Regions from separate parts of the Deinococcus budaensis genome, predicted to be linked through region 1. Evidence: riboswitches for the same ligand, from Rfam matches in the RefSeq annotation. Region 1 holds a riboswitch; the other holds the start of a gene.
The links. Region 1 has a riboswitch for S-adenosylmethionine ahead of HNQ09_RS05195 (ATP-binding cassette domain-containing protein). Riboswitches for the same ligand answer to the same signal wherever they lie in the genome.
Positions count from the first base shown of each region.

Region 2: another riboswitch for S-adenosylmethionine. It lies ahead of HNQ09_RS13780 (aminotransferase class V-fold PLP-dependent enzyme); the one in region 1 lies ahead of HNQ09_RS05195 (ATP-binding cassette domain-containing protein).

Region 1 is NZ_JACHFN010000003.1:65,138-69,339, reverse strand. Features, by position in the region: gene HNQ09_RS05215 (ferritin-like domain-containing protein) at 1-286, shown strand, start outside; gene HNQ09_RS05210 (SDR family oxidoreductase) at 358-1,086, opposite strand; gene HNQ09_RS05205 (hypothetical protein) at 1,222-1,722, shown strand; gene HNQ09_RS05200 (hypothetical protein) at 1,728-2,123, shown strand; SAM riboswitch class I at 2,224-2,355, shown strand; gene HNQ09_RS05195 (ATP-binding cassette domain-containing protein) at 2,465-3,442, shown strand; gene HNQ09_RS05190 (methionine ABC transporter permease) at 3,439-4,095, shown strand; gene HNQ09_RS05185 (MetQ/NlpA family ABC transporter substrate-binding protein) at 4,167-4,202, shown strand, end outside.
Region 2 is NZ_JACHFN010000011.1:55,767-59,968, forward strand. Features, by position in the region: gene HNQ09_RS13775 (zinc metalloprotease) at 1-1,990, opposite strand, end outside; SAM riboswitch class I at 2,159-2,264, shown strand; gene HNQ09_RS13780 (aminotransferase class V-fold PLP-dependent enzyme) at 2,409-3,755, shown strand; gene HNQ09_RS13785 (alpha/beta fold hydrolase) at 3,752-4,202, shown strand, end outside.

The sequences.
Region 1 (4,202 bases):
CGCGGGCCTGACGGTCGAGCAGATCGTGCAGGCGATCAGCAACCTGCGCGACTCGGTGGACGGCTCCGACGACCGCGACCAGGGCCTCACGGCCAATGCCCAGAACCCCGGCGTATTGACCCGCCACGCCAATATCGTCCCCACCGACGCGGGCGGCGTCGCCTTCAGCCGCACGCCCCGTCAGGTGGGCAACATCGTTTTCCTGGCTCCCGGCGCGACCAAGGGCGGGTTCTTCCCGGGCGGCCTGACCGACGACGGCAACCTGGCCAAGCTGCTCGCGCTCTAGGCGCTCACCCTCCCCAGGGAAGGCCGCCTGTGCGTGGCCTTTCCCGCCGCCGTCCCGGGGCGCGCCTGCCCTCAGATGCTCCAGCCGCCGTCCACCAGCACCTCCTGCCCGGTGATGTACCCGGCCTCGCGGGTGGCGAGAAAGGCGGCCGCCGCGCCCACCTCGCCGGGGTCCCCGAAGCGCCGCGCGGGGATGCGCCCACGCAGCCGGGCGGCCTCGGCGGGGTCGGCGTGCAGCGCCTGGAGGCGGTCGGTGGCGGTGTAGCCGGGGGCGACGGTGTTGCAGGTCACCCCGTCGGCGGCGACCTCCAGCGCCAGGGTCCGCAGGTGGTTGGTCACGGCGGCGCGCATGGCGTTGCTGACGGGCAGGGTCAGCGCAGGCCGCCCCACCGTCAGGCTGGTCACCGCGATGATGCGGCCCCAGCCGCGCCCCCGCATACCCGGCAGCACGGCGGCGGCCAGCCGCACGGTGGAGAGAAAGGTCGTCTCGAAGCCCCGGCGCCAGCCTTCCTCGTCCACCTCGCTGGGCAGCGCAGGAGGCGGCCCGCCCGCGTTGCTCACCAGGATGTCCACCTCTCCGGCGGCCTCGACCGCCGCCTGCACGCCTGCCAGGGTGCCCACGTCCGCGACGACCGCGCGGGCGCCCAGGGTCCGCGCCGCGTCCCGCAGCGCCGCCTCGCCGCGCGCTGCGAGCGTGATCTCGGCCCCCAGCTCCGCGAGGGCGGTCGCCGCCGCCAGCCCGATGCCCTTGCTGCCGCCCGTTACCAGGGCGCGTTTGCCGTCCAGCCTGAAGAGAGTCATGCGGGCAGGGTAACGCGGGCGGCTCCCGCATCGCCTGGCCCCCGTTGCGTTCTCTGGCCCTGCCCATGGGCAGCATCGTCCCGCACTGTCGCCTGAGGCGCCGTGTGCGGGGCAGCCTCCCGCTACCATGGCCCCATGAACGCGCCGCGCCTCCTCGTCACCGCCGTCTCGGGTCTGGGGGCACTTCTGATCGCCTACAGCGCCTTTTATGTGCGGGGCGACACGGCGGGCGTGATGCGCTACCTGCGCGAGCGCGGCGACGTGCGCGACCTCGCGGCGGGCGGCGCGGACGCGGCCACGCTGGAAGCCGCCCACCAGAGCCTCGCCGCGCTGGGGGCGCAGATCGCCGACCCCGCGTTCGCCCTGCGGATGCTGCCGGTCGCTGCCCTGATCGGCCTGCTGGTAGGCGCGCTGGTCTGGCGCCTGTTCGGCTCGCGGGCCGGGCGGGTGGGGGCGGGGGACGTGCAAGAAAGGATGGTGCTGCGGCTGGCCTACCGCCGGGGCGGGCGCTTTACCCTCGAGGACCTGCGCGCCGACTCGCCCCTCTCCGACGAGCAGGGGCGGGCCGTGACCCGGCGGATGCTGGACTCGGGCCGCCTGACCCGTGACGGCGACAGCTTCCGTCTGGTGCGGTGAGCGCGGTGCCGACCCCCCTGACCCTGACGCCCGCCGACCTCGCCCGGCTGCTGGGCGAGGCGCACGAGGGACCGCACTACAGTGTGCGCGCCGCGCTGGCGCTGGCCGACGGTCAGCCGCCGCCGCGCATCGCCGCCCTTGTCGCGGGCCTGACCGCGCGCAAGCGGACGCTGTGGACCGCCGTGGCGGGGGTCACGGGCACGCCGCCGCCCCCCGACGACGCGGGCCTGACCCGGCTGGCCGCCTGGGAGCAGGAGGCGGCGCGGGCGCTGCGGCCGGGGGACCTCGCCCTGCGGCTCGACGGCCGCACGGTGGCCGACGGGCTGCTGGAGCATGTGCGCGAGACGCTGTGGACGGCCGGGCAGATCGCAGCGCACGCGGGCCGGGTGCGGCTGGCCTGAGCCGCCGCGCCGCGGGTCCCTGCTCAGACAACCCGGCACGGTCGCGGTTGACACCTCTGCCCGCCCTCCCGTAGCCTGCGCGTCGGCTCTCAGGGAGCCACCTTTATCCAGAGCGGCGTAGGGATCTGGCCCGAACATCGCCGCAGCAACCGGCCCTCATCACGGCATTCGGTGCTCCGCCAGCCCGCACGCGCCAACGATGGCCCCACCCACGCGTCGGGAACGATAAGGGAAGGGTCTGTCACGCTTGGGCGTCCCCCTTCTCCGGTTTTCGCCCAGGAGGGGGACGTTTCGTCTCGGCTGTCATGGCCCCCTCCGGCTCCTCGCCCGGAGGACTGTTCATGACCGCTTCCCCCGCCCCTATTTTTTCTCCTCCCGCCCTCGCCTTCGAGGCGGTGAGCAAGACCTACCCCGGCCAGCCCGCCCCGGCGCTGCGCGAGCTGACCCTCACGGTGCCGCGCGGCAGCCGCACCGGCATCATCGGCCGCAGCGGCGCGGGCAAAAGCACGCTGGTCCGGCTCGTCAGCGGTCTGGACACGCCCGACGCGGGCCGCGTGCGGGTGCAGGGCCAGGACCTCGCCGCGCTGGGCGCGCCGGAACGCCGGGCGCGGCAGGCGCGCACCGGGCTGGTGTTTCAGCAGTTCAACCTGCTCGCGCAGCGCACCGCCCTGGGCAACGTGACCCTGCCGCTGGAACTCGCCGGGGTGCCGCGCGTCCGCCGCGAGGCCCGCGCGCGCGACCTGCTCGCGCAGGTGGGGTTGGCCGACCTGGCGGGGCGCTACCCGGCGCAGCTCTCGGGCGGCCAGAAACAGCGGGTCGGCATCGCCCGCGCCCTGGCGCTGGACCCCGACCTCCTGCTGGCGGACGAGGCCACCAGTGCCCTGGACCCCGAGACGAGCGCCGGAATCCTGGCCCTGCTGACCGAATTGCAGCGCGAACGCGACCTGACCCTGGTGGTCGTCACCCACCAGCTGGAGGTCGTCCGCGCCGCCTGCACCCACGTCGCCGTGCTGGACGCCGGGCAGCTCGTCGAGAGCGGCGAGACGCGCCCGGTGCTCGCCGCGCCGGGGCACCCGGTCACCCGCGCCCTGCTGGAGGCGCACCGCCCGCAGGTGACGCTGGCTCCCGGCGAGACGCTGCGCCGCGTGACCCTGCCGGGCCTGGACGCCTCCACCCTGGGTGCCCTGGCCGCGCTGGGCGCCCGGCTGGTGCAGGCCGAGCCTCACCCTCAGGGGGTGGACGCCTGGCTGACGCTTCCGGCAAGCACCCCCGACCTCACCGCCTCTCTGGCCCGCCGCCCCGCCGGGGTGGGCGCATGACGCCGGATGTGCTGCTGCCGCTGCTGGGGCAAGCCACCCTGGAAACGGTCCTGATGGTGCTGCCCGCCGCCCTGATCGCCCAGCTGCTGGGCACGGCGCTGGGGGTGGCCCTGACGCTGACCCGCCCCGGCGGTCTGAAGCCGAACCGGGCGCTGCACCGCCTGCTGGACGCCTTGGTGAACGTGGGCCGCAGCCTGCCTTTCATCATCCTGCTGGTGCTGCTGATCCCCTTCACCCGGCTGGTGACCGGGACCAGCATCGGCCCGGCGGCCGCCACGGTGCCGCTGACGGTCGCCGCGATCCCCTTCGTGGCCCGGCTGGTGGACGGGGCGCTGCGCGACGTGCCCTCCGGCGTGGCCGAAGCCGCCCGCGCGCTGGGGACCACCACCGCCCAGATCGTCGGCAAGGTGCTGCTGCCCGAAGCCCGTCCCGCGCTGCTGCACAGCTTCACGGTGCTGCTGGTCAGCGTGATCGGCTTCAGCGCGATGGCCGGAGCGGTCGGCGGCGGCGGCCTGGGCGACCTCGCCATCCGCTACGGCTACCAGCGCTTCGAGACGGGCGTGATGCTCGCCACCGTCGCCGTGCTGCTCCTGCTCGTGCAGGGCGTGCAGTGGCTCGGTGACCGCGCCGCCCGCCGCGCCGACCACCGCTGAAGCTGTTGCCCTTCCTCTGCCCGGCGGCCCTGCCCGCCCGGTCCCGATCTCTCACGCCCCTGGAGACTGCCATGCGCCCCACTGCCCCCCTGACTGCCCTGCCCCTC
Region 2 (4,202 bases), on a different contig from region 1:
TCTGGGTCGACAGGGTGCCCAGGCGCTCGTACCACTTGTAGGGCTGCACCTCGACGCCCGCCGCGAGGGCCGCGTCGAGGACCGCACGGTAGCCCTGGTGCCCCAGCCGGGCGGCTTCCAGGTAGTCGAGCGCGCTGTACCTCGCCTTAGCCTGCACGAACAGGCTGTCGGCGCTCTGGGCGGCGGCCGAGACGCCACCGGCCTTACCCGCGCGGCGGGTCAGTTCCAGGATCGCGTTGGCGTTGTTGAGGTACGCGGCCGTCAGGTAGCGGTACTGGCTGTCGAGGTTGAACTGCCCGAAGCCGCGCGACAGGTCGTTGTACGACATGATCGTGGCGCTCTGGTCGCCCGTATTCGTGAAGTAGAACTGGCCGTCCGGCCCGTAGGAGATGTCCTGCTCGCTGTCGTAGCCGTCGTGCGGGTGCGAGAGGCTGAGGTGGTGGCCGATCTCGTGGACGGTGGTGTCGGTAAAGCCGTACCCGAAGTCGATCAGGTCGGGCGTCAGGAAAGAGTACACGAAGCTCTGGGTGCCGGTCTCGCCGTCGTCATAGGCGATGCCCAGCAGGCCCGGCTGGGTGTTCTCGTTGTCGTTGAAGGCGTAGATCGGCAGCAGGTACTTGTTCGCCGCCGCCGACTTGTACTCCTCGCGCAGCTCGTTGAGGCTGTACTGAAACAGGCGCTCGCCGCTGAAGTCCGCGAAGTTGGGCGAGCAGATGTCGTCCAGTTCCACCGGGAAAAAGCACTTGTACACGTCGGCGAGGTCGCCGTCGAGGGCCGTCTGCTTGACGGTGGTGCTGAACTTGGCGAACGGCTGGAGGACCGAGACGCGCTCCTGCATCAGACCAACGTTCAGGAGCTTGGTGGGGTCGGCGGCCCCCTCACCCTGCTCGACATGGACGCTAAGTTCGATCTCCTCGGGCATCCGGGGCGGCGTCAGGGCCACCCGGTAGATCGGGCTGGGCGTGAACAGGAAGTTCAGCGCCGTGTAGCGCACCACCCGCGCGAGGTCGGGGCTGACCTTGCGGTACACGCCGTTGCTGGCCCGGCGGGTACCGTACTGCCAGATGGGCGGCATGCGGTAGTCCTCGATGCCGTCGCCGTTGAGGTCCGGGTAGGTCACGTCCCAGGCGTCCGTCCAGGGGTCGGGGTTGGCCGAGAGGTCGTAGAACCACACGCGCTGCGCGGGCGCACTCGCCCGGACGCTGCCGCCCCAGGCGATCAGGCGGCGGCTGGCGCGGTCTCCGAACTTCACGAAATCGGGGTCTGTGGGAAGGACATCGGTATCGGTCGCCCCGGCCCGGGTGTACGAATGGAATTTGAAGTCCGGGCGTCCGTACCAGTTCACCAGATAGACCGTGTACTCGCCGGGCTTGACCCCCACCCGCGCCACGTTGTCGGCCAGCCAGTTCTCGGTGAGGTTGCCGTCAATCTCGTAGTTCCCCGTGATCGGACGGTCGATCAGGGGCGAGGGCGTGGTGCAGGCATCGTCGGGGACCTGCACGTCCTTGCCGGTTTCGGGATCCTTGACCGTCTTGTACTGGCAGTTGAAGTACTTCTGGAAGACGGTGAGCGGCTTTTCCGTCCCGTTCGACCCGATGAACCTGAAAAAGTCGTCCTCGAACGCCTGGTCGGCGAAGACGTAGTTGTATTGATAGTCAAAGGCGTTGCCGGTGAACTCCTTGGAGCCGTAGGCGCTGGGAATCCGCGCGATGGTGTCGTATGACTTCGGCAGAATCTCGCTGAAGTCGCGGGTGTTCACGTCGCGCGCCGTGGCGACTTGCCCCGGCGAGGTCTGGCGGTAGCCCACGAAGACCACGTTGACCTTCAGCGCCGCGCGGATGGTGTCCTGCTCGCCGGGCTTGAGGGCCGACAGGCGCCCGAACTCCGTCGGGGTGCCGCCCGGCGGGGTGTGCGGCGCGGGACCCCCTCCACAGGCCGCCAGAAGGGAAAGGCTGAGGAGTGCGGTGGCGGCGGTGGTGCGTGGCTTCATGCTGCCTCCTGGGTCGCGCAAACCCGGTTGGGGTGTCTTGTCAGAAAAGTGTAAGGCTTCGGGAGGGGCAGGTGTGCCGCGCGTGAGGAGCGGCGCCGGGCCACACCCCGGCTTGACCCCTTCCGGGGCGCCGCGCTACGCTCTTTCCCAGCTCCCGCGTGGAGCGCACCCATATCCAGAGCGCCCGAGAGACCTGGCTCGTTGACGGCGCGGCAACCGGACCCCATCGCGTCACGGTGCCAAGGCCAGCCCGGCGCGGTGTCAACGATGACCGCCGCGCACGGGACCGATCAGGGAAGGTCACGCGGACGGTACAGCCCCGCCCCTTCTCGACATTCCGAGAGGGGGCGCCGCTTTTTTTTCAGGCGCGTCCCCACAGGCCAGACGAACTTTTTTTTCCTGTGAGGAGGGCCTTCCTGTGGCCGACCACCAGCACCTGCCCCAACCGTTCCACTTCGACACCCTTCAGGTTCACGCCGGGCAGCGCCCCGACCCCGCGACGGGCGCGCAGGCCGTGCCCATCTACGCGACGAACTCCTACGTGTTCGAGTCCCCCGAGCACGCCGCCGACCTGTTCGGGCTGCGGGCGTTCGGGAACATCTACAGCCGGATCCAGAACCCCACGACCGCCGTGCTGGAGGAGCGGGTGGCGGCGCTGGAGGGCGGCGTGGGCGCGCTGGCAGTGGCGAGCGGGCACGCGGCGCAGTTTCTGGCGATCACCAACGTGGCGCAGGCCGGAGACAACATCGTCTCGACGCCCAACCTGTACGGCGGCACGGTCAACCAGTTCCGGGTGACCCTGCGGCGGCTGGGAATCGAGGTGCGCTTCACCAGCAAGGACGAGCGCCCGGAGGAGTTCGCGGCCCTGATCGACGACCGCACCCGCGCGGTCTACCTGGAGACCATCGGCAACCCGGCGCTGAACATCCCCGATTTCGGGGCCATCGCGGCGGCCGCGCACGCGCGCGGGGTCGCGGTCTTCGTGGACAACACCTTCGGGGCGGGCGGGTACTACTGCCAGCCGCTGAAGCACGGCGCGGACGTGGTGCTGCACTCCGCGAGCAAGTGGATCGGCGGGCACGGCAACGGCATCGGCGGGATCATCGTGGACGGCGGCGCCTTTGACTGGGGCAACGGGCGCTATCCCCTGTTCACCGAACCCAGCCCGAGCTACCACGGCCTGAACTTCTGGGAGGCGTTCGGCCAGGGCAACGCGCTGGGGCTGCCCAACGTCGCCTTTGTCACCCGCGCCCGCACCGAGGGGCTGCGCGACCTGGGGCCGACGCTGGCGCCGCAGCAGGCGTGGCAGTTCCTGCAAGGGCTGGAGACCCTCTCGCTGCGCGGCGAGCGGCACGCGCAAAATGCTTTGAGCCTGGCCTCGTGGCTCAGCGCCCACCCCGACGTCTCGCGGGTGACCTACCCCGGCCTCTCCAACCACCCGCACTACGACCGGGCGCAGACGTACCTGCCGCGCGGGGCGGGCGCGGTGCTGACCTTCGAGCTGCGGGGCGGCCGGGCGGCGGGCGAGGCCTTCATCCGCTCGGTGCGGCTGGCGCAGCACGTCGCCAACGTGGGCGACACCCGCACGCTGGTGATTCACCCGGCGAGCACCACCCACTCGCAGCTCGACGAGCTGACGCAGGCGGCGGCGGGCGTGACGCCGGGGCTGGTGCGGGTCTCGGTGGGGATCGAGCATATCGGGGACCTGAAGGAAGACTTCGCGCAGGCGCTGGCGACGGCCCTGGTGGGCGCGGAGGGGGCGTGACCGCCGTGACGGCCCGGCCCGCCCCGGCGCCCCTGCCCCCACAGACGCAGGGGTGGCCCCAGCCCCAGACCGCGCGCCTCTTCCGCGACTCGCCCCTGCTGCTGGACGGCGGGCAGGCCGTCACGGACCTGCGGGTGGCCTACCACACCTACGGCACGCCGCAGGAGCACGCGGTGCTGGTGCTGCACGCGCTGACGGGAACCAGCGCCCTGCACGAGTGGTGGCCGGACTTCCTGGGCGAGGGGCGCCCGTTCGATCCCGCGCGCGACTTTATCGTCTGCGCGAACGTGCTGGGCGGCTGCGCGGGCAGCAGCGGCCCGGCGGAGCTGCCGCAACTGAACGGCGAGGACGCGCCCCTGACCCTGCCCGACCTCGCGCGGGTGGGCCGGGCGCTGCTGGAGCAGCTCGGCGTGCGGCGGGTGACGGTCGTGGGCGCCAGCATGGGCG